2 regions of the Pseudomonas sp. SDO5522_S412 genome follow, and region 2 is predicted to be linked to the other one. Evidence: predicted binding sites of a transcription regulator. Region 2 holds the regulator's gene; the other holds the start of a gene.
What was found. Region 2 encodes sigma-54, which starts transcription at its own class of promoters, with help from an activator protein. Its sites were predicted from a motif close to ANTGGCATNNANNTTGCTNT; they were not measured.
Positions count from the first base shown of each region.

Region 1 (5,923 bases), on a different contig from region 2:
ATATATCAACTGACACACCGCCTTCGCGAGCAAGCCCGCTCCCACATTTTTGATGGCGTTCGCAATTTTAGATTTTATAGAGGCACAGCTCGGCAGTGGCGCGGATCATTGCCAGTTGGTGCAGCGGGTCTTTGGCAGGTGCGCGATTGGCCTGGGCCAGCCACTGCGGGCATTGCGGGTTGGTGCGCTCCGGGGTGAAGTCCGCCAGCTGTTGCAGCAGGCGTTTTTGCAGCAGGTCCAGTTTAGGGCGGATCTGGCCGACCAGATCCGGGCGTGGGTCATTCGGCGCCTTGCCTTGCAGCTGCCAGTCGGAAAGGTGGGCGTACTGCACCAGTTTGTTCGCCTCGATCTGGGCCGAGAAAAACTGCTCGGCCTTTGCCGGTGCCAGTTTGTAGCTCGGCGCCTGGGCGACGACGCTGGCGATCACGTCCTGCTCCCGTGGGCGGTCTTCGACGGGCTTGTGGCTGTCCCATTTGCTCAGGGCCACCTGGTCGGCAATCGCCAGGCGTTCGGCAATGCTGTCGAGCAGCGGGGCGAGGGTGGGTGGTGCTGCGAATACATTGGCGCTGATGGCCAGCAAGATGAACCCAATTTTGAGTTTCAAGGCAGATCCCTCTTCTGTAGGGGCGAGCTTGCTCGCGAAGGTCGTTAACGATAACGCGTAAATATTGAAGAAATGCGGTGCCTTTGAATTTTTCGCGGGCAAGCCGGCTCCCACAGGGTTTTGCGGGCAAAAAAAGACCTCCCGAAGGAGGCCTTTTTCATCACGCCGCGTTACGCAGCGCTACCGGATCAGCAGCTGTAGTACAGCTCGTATTCCAGTGGGTGTACGAAGGTGCGGACCTTGATTTCTTCTTCGCTTTTCAGGGCGATGTAGGCATCGATAAAGTCGTCGCTGAACACGCCGCCTTTGGTCAGGAACGCACGGCCCTTGTCCAGCTCTTCCAGGGCTTCTTTCAGGCTGCCGCACACTTGTGGGATCTCTTTGGCCTCTTCAGGCGGCAGGTCGTACAAGTTTTTGTCGGCGGCATCGCCAGGGTGGATCTTGTTCTGGATACCGTCCAGGCCGGCCATGACCAGGGCAGCGAAGGCCAGGTACGGGTTGGCTGCCGGATCCGGGAAACGGGCTTCGATACGGCGAGCGCGAGGGCTGGACACGTAAGGAATACGGATCGAAGCGGAACGGTTGCGAGCCGAGTAGGCGAGCATTACCGGAGCTTCGAAACCTGGGACCAGACGCTTGTAGGAGTTGGTCGATGGGTTGGTGAAGCCGTTCAGGGCCTTACCGTGCTTGATGATACCGCCGATGAAGTACAGGGCAGTGTCGGACAGGCCGGCATAACCTTCGCCAGCGAAGGTGTTCTTGCCTTCTTTGGCGATGGACAGGTGAACGTGCATACCCGAACCGTTATCGCCGTACAGAGGCTTAGGCATGAAGGTAGCGGTACGGCCGTAGGCATCAGCCACGTTGTGTACGCAGTACTTCAGGGTCTGAACTTCGTCAGCCTTGGCAACCAGGGTGTTGAACTTCACGCCGATTTCGTTCTGGCCGGCAGTCGCCACTTCGTGGTGGTGAACTTCGATGACCAGGCCCATCTCTTCCATGGCGTTGCACATGGAGGTACGGATTTCGTGGTCGTGGTCGAACGGAGGAACCGGGAAGTAGCCGCCTTTGATACCTGGACGGTGGCCTTTGTTGCCGCCTTCCACGTCCTGGTCGGACATCCACGAACCTTGTTCGGAGAAGATCTTGAACATGGAGCCAGAGATGTCGGACTTGAACTTGACCGAATCAAAGATGAAGAATTCTGGTTCCGGGCCTACGAATACGGTGTCGCCGATACCGGTCGACTTCAGGTATTCCTCGGCACGCTTGGCGATCGCACGTGGGTCACGGTCGTAGCCCTGCATGGTCGAAGGCTCGATCACGTCGCAGACGATGATCAAGGTTGGGTCTTCGGTGAACGGGTCGAGTACGGCAGTGCTGTCGTCCGGCATCAGGATCATGTCGGAAGCTTCGATGCCTTTCCAGCCGGCAATGGAGGAGCCGTCGAACATTTTGCCTTCTTCGAAGAAGGCGTCATCCAGCGCGTCGCGAGCCGGCATGGTCACGTGGTGCTGAGTGCCTTTGGTGTCCGTGAAGCGCAGATCAATCCATTTGACGTCATGATCTTTGATGAGTTGAACCGACTTCGACATAGTGTCCTCCGGGTGGCTTCGGGCTGGGGTAGTGGAGTAGCCCTTAGAATGTGGGTGATGCCGGCGCGAATACTCGACCAAGGCAACCTGCCTCACAAGAGAGCAAATTGCATGCCAGTGCCCCGACATGGGTTTTTTGCCACAAAAACGCCCCTATAAAGGTGCAATCCGCTGAAACGGAAGAAATTGCGCACCGCAATGTAGCGCTTATTTTGGTTTATGACCCGTTTTGGTGCGCGAAAGGTCAGTTGCATATTAACTGGTTAAACCTTGAGCGATTTCCGCTATAATCCGCGCCCCCCTTTTTCGGCTGGGCCTGCGCGCGCTGTTTTCATGAAATTAATCGTTAAAGTCTTCCCCGAGATCACCATCAAGAGCCGACCGGTACGGATGCGTTTCATCCGTCAATTGGCCAAGAACATCCGTGCCGTGCTCCGCGATGTGGACCCGGCTGTGGTGGTGAATGGTGTGTGGGACAATCTCGAGCTGGAAACCCGCCTCACAGACCCCAAGGCCCTGAAGGACATGACCGAGCGCCTGAGCTGCGTGCCGGGCATCGCGCATTTCCTGCAGGTCGACGAGTACCCGCTGGGCGACTTCGACGACATCACCGAAAAGTGCAAGCAGCACTACGGCGATGTGCTGGCAGGCAAGGTGTTTTCAGTGCGTTGCAAACGCGCCGGCAAGCACCCGTTCAGCTCCATGGATGTCGAGAAATACGTGGGCAGCAAGCTGCGTCGCGAGTGCGGCGCTGCCGGAATTTCCCTGAAAGAGCCGCAAATTGAAGTGCGGATGGAAATTCGCGACCAACGGTTGTTTGTGATCCACAGCCAGCACGACAGCATCGGCGGCTACCCGCTGGGTGCCCTGGAACAGACCCTGGTATTGATGTCCGGCGGTTTCGATTCCACTGTCGCGGCCTACCAGATCATGCGCCGCGGGCTGATGAGCCACTTCTGCTTCTTCAACCTGGGCGGGCGTGCACACGAATTGGGCGTGATGGAAGTCGCGCATTACATCTGGAAGAAGTACGGCAGCTCGCAACGGGTGCTGTTTGTCAGCGTACCGTTCGAGGAAGTCCTGGGAGAAATTCTCGGGAAAGTCGATAACAGTCATATGGGCGTAGTATTGAAGCGTATGATGTTACGCGCTGCGTCCCGAATCGCGGATCGGCTGGAAATCGACGCACTGGTCACCGGTGAAGCGATTTCCCAGGTGTCCAGCCAGACCCTGCCGAACCTGTCGTTGATCGACTCTGTGACCGAGAAGCTGGTACTGCGCCCGCTGATCGCCAGTCACAAGCAAGACATCATCGACCTGGCGACCCAGATCGGCACGGCGGATTTCGCCAAGCACATGCCGGAATATTGCGGGGTCATCTCGGTGAACCCCAAGACCCACGCCAAGCGCAACCGCGTGGAGTACGAAGAACAACAGTTCGATATGGCGGTGCTCGAGCGTGCGCTTGAGAACGCCAAGCTGGTGCCGATCGATCGGGTTATCGACGAATTGGGCCAGGATTTGCAGATCGAAGAAGTCAGCGAGGCTCTGGCCGGTCAGATCATCATCGACATCCGTCACCCGGATGCCGCTGAAGACGAGCCGCTGGAAATTGCTGGCATCGACGTACAAACGCTGCCGTTCTATGCATTGAATGCGCGTTTCAAGGAACTGGATGACAGCCGTCAGTACCTGTTGTATTGCGACAAAGGCGTGATGAGTCGCCTGCATGCCCACCATTTGCTCAGTGAGGGGCATGCCAATGTGCGCGTTTATCGACCGAGCTAAGAGCCCGGGGCTGTTTGCCTGTGGCCTGCGTCACCGGCCCCCCGACTCTGCCGTCAAGCTGTAACGGCAAGGCCTGACTCTACTGTTAATCGCTGCCACGACCTGTCAGCACACCGAATCCTCTGATCGAGATACACAAGTGATCGAAAATCTACGCAACATCGCCATCATTGCTCACGTTGACCATGGTAAGACCACCCTGGTAGACAAACTCTTGCGTCAATCCGGCACCCTGGAGCGCAACGAGCTCAACGACGAGCGCGTGATGGACTCCAACGACCAGGAGAAAGAGCGCGGTATTACCATTCTGGCGAAAAACACCGCCATCAACTGGAACGGCTACCACATCAACATCGTGGATACCCCGGGCCACGCCGACTTCGGCGGCGAAGTTGAACGCGTAATGTCGATGGTTGACTCCGTTCTGCTGCTGGTTGACGCTCAAGACGGCCCTATGCCGCAAACCCGTTTCGTGACCAAGAAGGCTTTCGAAGCCGGCCTGCGTCCGATCGTGTGCATCAACAAGGTTGACCGTCCAGGCGCGCGTCCGGACTGGGTTCTGGATCAGATCTTCGACCTGTTCGACAACCTGGGTGCCACCGAAGAACAGCTGGACTTCAAAGTCGTCTACGCCTCGGCCCTGAACGGCATTGCCGGTCTGGAACACACCGACATGGCTGAAGACATGACCCCGCTGTACCAGTCGATCGTCGACAACGTACCGGCTCCGAAAGTTGACCGTGAAGGCCCGTTCCAGATGCAAATCTCGGCACTGGACTACAACAGCTTCCTGGGTGTTATCGGTGTTGGCCGTATCGCTCGTGGTAGCGTCAAGCCGAACACTCCGGTGGTCGCCATCGGCGCCGACGGCAAGAAGCGCAACGGTCGTATCCTGAAGCTGATGGGTCACCACGGCCTGCACCGCATCGACGTTGAAGAAGCGTTTGCCGGTGACATCGTGTGTGTGAGCGGTATGGACTCGCTGTTCATCTCCGACACCCTGTGCCAGCCGGACAACGTCGAGGCGATGAAGCCTCTGACCGTTGACGAGCCAACCGTTTCCATGACCTTCCAGGTAAACGACTCGCCTTTCTGCGGTAAAGAAGGCAAGTTCGTGACTTCCCGTAACATCAAGGAACGTCTGGACAAAGAGCTGCTGTACAACGTTGCTCTGCGCGTTGAAGAAGGCGACTCGGCTGACAAGTTCAAGGTTTCCGGCCGTGGTGAGCTGCATCTCTCGGTACTGATCGAAACCATGCGTCGCGAAGGCTTCGAAATGGGCGTTGGTCGTCCTGAAGTGATCATCCGTCAGGTTGACGGCGTGAAGCAGGAACCGTTTGAAAACGTCACCATCGACACCCCTGAAGAATCCCAGGGCAAGGTCATGGAAGAAATGGGCCTGCGTAAGGGCGACCTGACCAACATGGTGCCGGATGGCAAAGGCCGTGTGCGTCTGGAATACAACATCCCTGCTCGTGGTCTGATCGGTTTCCGTAACCAGTTCCTGACCCTGACCAACGGTGCTGGCATCCTGACCTCGATCTTCGATCGCTACGACACCATGAAGTCCGGCGACATGTCCGGTCGTCAGAACGGTGTTCTGGTATCGGTAGAAACCGGCAAGGCGCTGACCTACTCCCTGGAAACCCTCCAGGCGCGTGGCAAGCTGTTCGTTGAACACGGTCAAGAGATCTACAACGGTCAGATCGTTGGCCTGAACAGCCGTGACAACGACATGGGCGTCAACCCAACCAAAGGCAAGAAGCTCGACAACATGCGTGCTTCGGGTAAAGACGAAACCATCGCTCTGGTTCCACCTGTTCGCTTCACCCTGGAACAGGCTCTGGAATTCATCCAGGACGACGAGCTGTGCGAAGTTACGCCTAAGTCGATCCGCCTGCGTAAGAAGATCCTGGACGAAGGCGAGCGTACCCGC
Region 1 covers NZ_JBSVWQ010000128.1:3-5,925, forward strand. The annotation lists gene ACW9I6_RS21990 (chorismate mutase) at 68-604, opposite strand; gene glnA (glutamate--ammonia ligase) at 793-2,199, opposite strand; gene thiI (tRNA uracil 4-sulfurtransferase ThiI) at 2,533-3,987, shown strand; gene typA (translational GTPase TypA) at 4,127-5,923, shown strand, end outside.
Region 1: a site for sigma-54 is predicted at 2,299-2,318, ahead of glnA (glutamate--ammonia ligase). Genes of this name have one in related genera too.

Region 2 (5,923 bases):
CCCCCCTTCGCTGTCGAATCGAGCGAGCGGTCGGGGTCCATCAAGAATCTTCCCATCAATTTGTTTGGCGCCGTGATGGGGTTGGCCGGCCTGAGCCTGGCCTGGCAGTCTGCCAGTGAATATGTGGCTTACGCGCAAATGATCGGAGCGGTCATTGGTGGGTTTGCCATTCTGGTGTTTATCGCACTGGTGGCGGGGTATCTCACCAAATGGGTTAAATACCCTGCGGCGGTCAAAGCCGAGTTCAATCACCCGATATCAGGAAATTTCTTTGGCACGGTGACGATCGCGTTGCTGCTGCTTTCGGCAGTCGTAGGCTCAGCTAGCACCCTGATCAGCCAGGGGCTTTGGATGTTGGGTAGCCTGCTGACCATGATCCTGGCGGCAATTGTGCTCTCGCGACTGTTGTCCGGTAATCAGGAGTCGCAATATGCGGTGCCTGCCTGGCTGATCCCGGGGGTGGCGGCGCTCGACATCGCGGTGACAGGTGCCCACATGCCCATGGCGTGGGCATACGAGTTCAATCTGTTCGCGATGGCGGTAGGGAGTGTGATTGCGCTGGTGTTCTTCACGCGAATTTTTTCACGTCTGGTTCACGAGCCGGTGATGGCCAAAGGTATGACACCTTCGCTGATGATACTTATCGCCCCCTTTGAAGTCGGCTTTCTGGCTTACACCAACTTCTTTGGCAGCGTCGACTACTTTGCCAGCGTGCTCTTCTACTTTGGCCTGTTCCTGTTTGGGGTGCTGGCATTCAAAGTATTCCGTCAGGCCGCGCCTTTTTCTCCTGCCTGGTGGGCAATCAGCTTTCCGATTGCGGCATTGAGCAACGCTGCGTTGAAATATGCCGATGCCAAAGGAGGCGTGATCCTGGAAGCGATTGCCTATCTGATCCTGGCTTTCCTGACGATCGCCCTGGCCGTACTGACGGTCAAGACGTTGAAGATTCTGTTCAACGGCAAACTGCTGTCCAACTGACGCAGGGGAGGGGCGATTACCTACTCGCCCTCATCAAAGAAATTATTGATCAACGCTACCAGGGCATCCATCGCTTCCTGCTCTTGCTCGCCTTCGGTCTTCAAATGAATCTTCGTGCCCTTGCCCGCAGCCAGCATCATCATGGCCATGATGCTTTTGCCGTCGACCATGGATTCCGGGGTGCGCCCGGCGCGGATCTGGCAAGGGAACTGCCCGGCGACGCCGACGAACTTGGCCGAGGCCCGGGCGTGCAGGCCCAGCTTGTTGATGATTTCAATTTCCAGAGCGGGCATCGCGGGGGTGTTCCTTTCAGCTGAGGTCGCGGTGGCGAACCTGGACGTTCTTGAGGGTTTGTTGCAGCACCTTGCCCAGGCGTTCGGTCAGGTAGACGGATCGGTGGTGGCCGCCGGTGCAGCCAATGGCGATGGTGACATAAGCCCGATTGCTGGCCGCAAAACGCGGCAGCCATTTGAGCAGGTAGCTGGAGATGTCCTGGTACATTTCCTCGACATCCGGTTGCGCCGCCAGGTACTCGGCCACAGGTTGGTCCAGCCCCGACTGATCGCGCAGTTCCGGCTTCCAGTACGGGTTGGGCAGGCAGCGCACATCGAACACCAGGTCGGCATCCACCGGCATGCCGCGCTTGAAACCGAACGACTCGACAAGGAACGCCGTGCCTGGCTCCGGCTGGTTCAGCAGACGCAGCTTGATCGCATCCCGCAGTTGATACAGGTTCAGGCTGGTGGTGTTGATCTTGAGGTCGGCCAGGTCAATGATCGGCCCCAGCAGTTTGGTCTCGTCCTCGATGGCTTCGGCCAGGGAGCGATGAGGGCTGCTCAACGGGTGGCGGCGACGGGTTTCGGAGAAGCGCTTGAGCAGGGTCTCTTCGTCGGCGTCCAGGTACAGCACATCGCAATGGATGTGCTTGGCCCGCACTTCTTCGAGCAGTTCAGGAAAGCGTGTGAGGTGGCTGGGCAGGTTGCGGGCGTCGATCGACACGGCGACCAGCGGTTGCGCCAGCTCGGTATGAATCAGCGCGCGTTCCGCCAGTTCCGGTAGCAGGCCGGCGGGCAGGTTGTCGATGCAATAGAAGCCGTTGTCCTCAAGAACATTGAGGGCCGTGCTTTTACCTGAGCCGGAACGGCCGCTGACGATGATCAAACGCATGATTAATGCCCGTTTTGTTCATCCAGGACAACCTGGTAGAGCGCCTCATTGCTTGAGGCACTACGCAGTTTGTCGCGTACGTCCTTGCGGTCGAGCATGCTGGCGATCTGCCGAAGCAGCTCCAGGTGCGCATCGGTGGCAGCTTGCGGGACCAGCAGTACGAACAGCAGGTCGACCGGCGCGCCGTCGATGGCGTCGAAATCGATAGGGGCGTCCAGGTGCAGCAGGGCGCTGACTGGAGACTCACAGCCTTGCAGGCGGCAGTGAGGAATGGCGATGCCGTTGCCAAAGCCGGTGGAGCCGAGCTTTTCACGGGCGATCAGGGCCTCGTACACAGCTTGCGTATCCAGTTCGGGCACTTCGCGGCCGATCAGGTTGGCAATTTGTTCGAGGGCGCGCTTTTTACTGCCGCCCGGCACGTTCACGAGGGAACGGCCGGGGGTCAGGATGGTTTCAAGTCGGATCATGGGTGGGGAGTGTTAGCGGCCAGTGCCTTGAAGAAGGCTCTGCTGCTTTTCCTTATGCTTTTTAAGTTGGCGGTCAAGCTTGTCTGTGAGCAAGTCGATTGATGCATACATGTCTTCATGTTCGGCATTGGCGACCACTTCGCCACCGGGTATCTGAAGTGTCGCTTCGATTTTCTGCTGAAGCTTGTCGACCTTCATGATGACCTGCACGTTGGTGATCTTGTCGAAATGGCCCTCAAGCTTCTTCAGCTTCAGCTCGACGTATTCGCGCAATGGAGGGGTGACTTCTACATGGTGTCCACTGATGTTGACTTGCATACAGCTTCTCCTTCGTTGCCAGTGCATAAAGCGGCGGGTAGGAATACCCGCCACTGGAACGCTATGGCCCGCCCGTCACATCAAACGCTTACGCTCGCTGGAAGGCGCGATCCCTAGGGACTCGCGGTACTTGGCGACGGTTCGACGGGCGACCTGAATGCCTTGTGCCTCCAGTAAACCAGCGATCTTGCTGTCACTCAACGGCTTTTTCTGATTTTCCGCGGCAACCAGTTTTTTGATGATCGCGCGGATCGCCGTGGACGAGCATTCGCCGCCTTCGGAGGTGCTGACGTGGCTGGAGAAAAAGTATTTCAGCTCATATATACCCCGTGGGGTATGCATGAATTTTTGCGTGGTCACCCGGGAAATCGTTGATTCGTGCATGCCCACCGCCTCGGCGATGTCGTGCAGTACCAGCGGCTTCATCGCTTCATCGCCGTATTCCAGGAAGCCGCGCTGGTGCTCGACGATCTGGGTGGCGACTTTCATCAGGGTTTCGTTGCGGCTTTGCAGGCTCTTGATGAACCAGCGGGCTTCCTGCAGTTGGTTACGCATGAAGGTGTTATCGGCGCTGGTGTCGGCGCGGCGCACAAAACCTGCGTATTGCGGATTGACCCGCAGGCGCGGCACCGATTCCTGGTTCAGCTCCACCAGCCAGCGTTCGTTGTCCTTGCGCACAATCACGTCGGGCACGACATATTCGGCTTCGCTGGACTCGATCTGCGAGCCCGGGCGTGGGTTGAGGCTCTGCACCAGCTCGATGATCTGGCGCAGATCATCTTCCTTGAGCTTCATGCGGCGCATCAGCTGGCTGTAGTCGCGGCTGCCCAGCAGGTCGATGTAGTCGGTGACCAGGCGCTGCGCTTCGCTCAGCCAAGGCGTCTTGGCCGGCAATTGGCGCAGTTGCAGCAGCAGGCACTCGCTGAGGTTGCGGGCGCCGATGCCGGCCGGCTCGAATTGCTGGATGCGGTGCAGGACGGCTTCGATTTCGTCCAGTTCGATGTCCAGTTCCGGGTCGAACGCCTCGAGGATCTCCTCAAGGGTCTCGTCCAGGTAGCCCTGGTTGTTGATGCAATCGATCAGGGTCACGGCGATCAGGCGATCGGTATCGGACATCGGTGCCAGGTTCAGTTGCCAGAGCAAATGGCTCTGCAGGCTCTCGCCGGCTGATGTGCGGGTGGTGAAGTCCCACTCGTCGTCATCGTTGCTGGGCAGGCTGCTGGCGCTGGTCTGGTAGACGTCTTCCCAGGCGGTATCCACGGGAAGTTCGTTGGGAATGCGTTCGTTCCATTCGCCTTCCTCAAGGTTATCCACCGTGGGGGCGGTTTCCTGGTAGGAGGGTTCCTGTACGTCGGGGTTGGGCTTTTGCTCGATGTTGTCGGCCAGCGGGTCTGCATTATCGAAGTCGTCGCCTTCTTCCTGGCGTTCGAGCATCGGATTGGACTCCAGGGCCTCCTGGATTTCCTGTTGCAGGTCCAGGGTCGACAATTGGAGCAGGCGGATGGCCTGTTGCAGCTGCGGTGTCATCGTCAGCTGCTGGCCCATTCTCAGGACTAGCGATGGTTTCATGGCAGGGGCTTAACACCTTATTCGCCGGCGCAATGCGCCATCCACGACAGGGCGCGTGAGCGCCAAACATAAGCAAATTATATGCCTGATATCGGGGGCTTTGCCTAGAGCGCGGTAACAATAAAAATACTGAGGTTTTTATTGACTACCGCGCTCCATGGCGAATGGCCTGATACCACCGTGTTTACAGGCGGAACTCGTGACCCAGATACACTTCCTTGACCAGTTCGTTGGCCAGGATAGTGGCAGAGTCACCTTCGGCAATCAGCTGTCCATCGTTGACGATGTAGGCGGTTTCGCAGATATCGAGTGTCTCACGGACGTTGTGGTCGGTGATCAATACACCGATGCCCTTGGCCTTGAGATGATGGATGATCTGCTTGATGTCGCCGACCGAGATCGGGTCGACACCGGCGAAAGGTTCGTCCAGCAGGATGAACTTGGGCGCCGTGGCCAGCGCGCGGGCGATTTCCACACGACGACGCTCGCCGCCGGAAAGGCTCATGCCGAGGTTGTCGCGAATGTGGTTGATGTGGAATTCCTGCAGCAGGCTTTCCAGCTCTTTCTTGCGCCCGGCGCGGTCGAGTTCCTTGCGGGTCTCGAGGATGGCCATGATGTTGTCGGAAACCGACAGTTTGCGGAAGATCGATGCTTCCTGGGGAAGATAGCCGATACCCGCTTGCGCACGGCCGTGCATAGGCTGGTGGCTTACGTCCAGGTCGTCGATCAGGACGCGGCCTTGATCGGCCTGCACCAGGCCGACGATCATGTAGAAGCAGGTGGTCTTGCCGGCACCGTTGGGGCCGAGCAAACCGACGATCTGGCCGCTGTCGATCGACAGGCTGACGTCACGCACGACCTGACGGCTTTTATAAGCCTTGGCCAGATGCTGGGCTTTCAGGGTTGCCATTAATTCGCCTTCTTCGCGTCGGGTTTCGGCGCCGGCTGGGCTGCGCCCGGTTTCTGCTTCGGCTGGATAACCATGTCGATACGCGGCTTCGGCGTGCTGATTTTCGAGCCGGTAGCACGGCCGGCCTGGGCGATCTGCTTCACCGTGTCGTAGACGATTTTTTCGCCGTCGGTGGTGTTGCCGTCATTGATGACCCGGGCCTGGTCGATCAGCACGATGCGGTTTTGCTGGGCGTGGTACTGGATCGTCTTGCCATAGCCTTTGACCGGCGTAGGGTCGCCCACTTTCTGCAGTTGTTCGAAATACGCCAGGTTGCCCACCGAAGTGACCACGTCGATATCGCCCGCCGGGGTACGAGTCAGTGTCACGGTGTTACCCGTCACTTTCATCGAGCCCTGGGTGATGATCACGCTGCCCGTGTAGGTCGCGATACCTTGCTTGTCATCCAGCTGCGCATCGTCAGCCTGAATGTGGATCGGTTGCTGGCTATCGTTCGGCAGAGCCCAGGCGCTCA
Region 2 covers NZ_JBSVWQ010000043.1:10,572-16,494, reverse strand. The annotation lists gene ACW9I6_RS12390 (SLAC1 anion channel family protein) at 1-978, shown strand, start outside; gene ACW9I6_RS12385 (HPr family phosphocarrier protein) at 999-1,271, opposite strand; gene rapZ (RNase adapter RapZ) at 1,288-2,145, opposite strand; gene ptsN (PTS IIA-like nitrogen regulatory protein PtsN) at 2,148-2,612, opposite strand; gene hpf (ribosome hibernation-promoting factor, HPF/YfiA family) at 2,625-2,930, opposite strand; gene ACW9I6_RS12365 (RNA polymerase factor sigma-54) at 3,006-4,499, opposite strand; gene lptB (LPS export ABC transporter ATP-binding protein) at 4,684-5,409, opposite strand; gene lptA (lipopolysaccharide transport periplasmic protein LptA) at 5,409-5,923, opposite strand, start outside.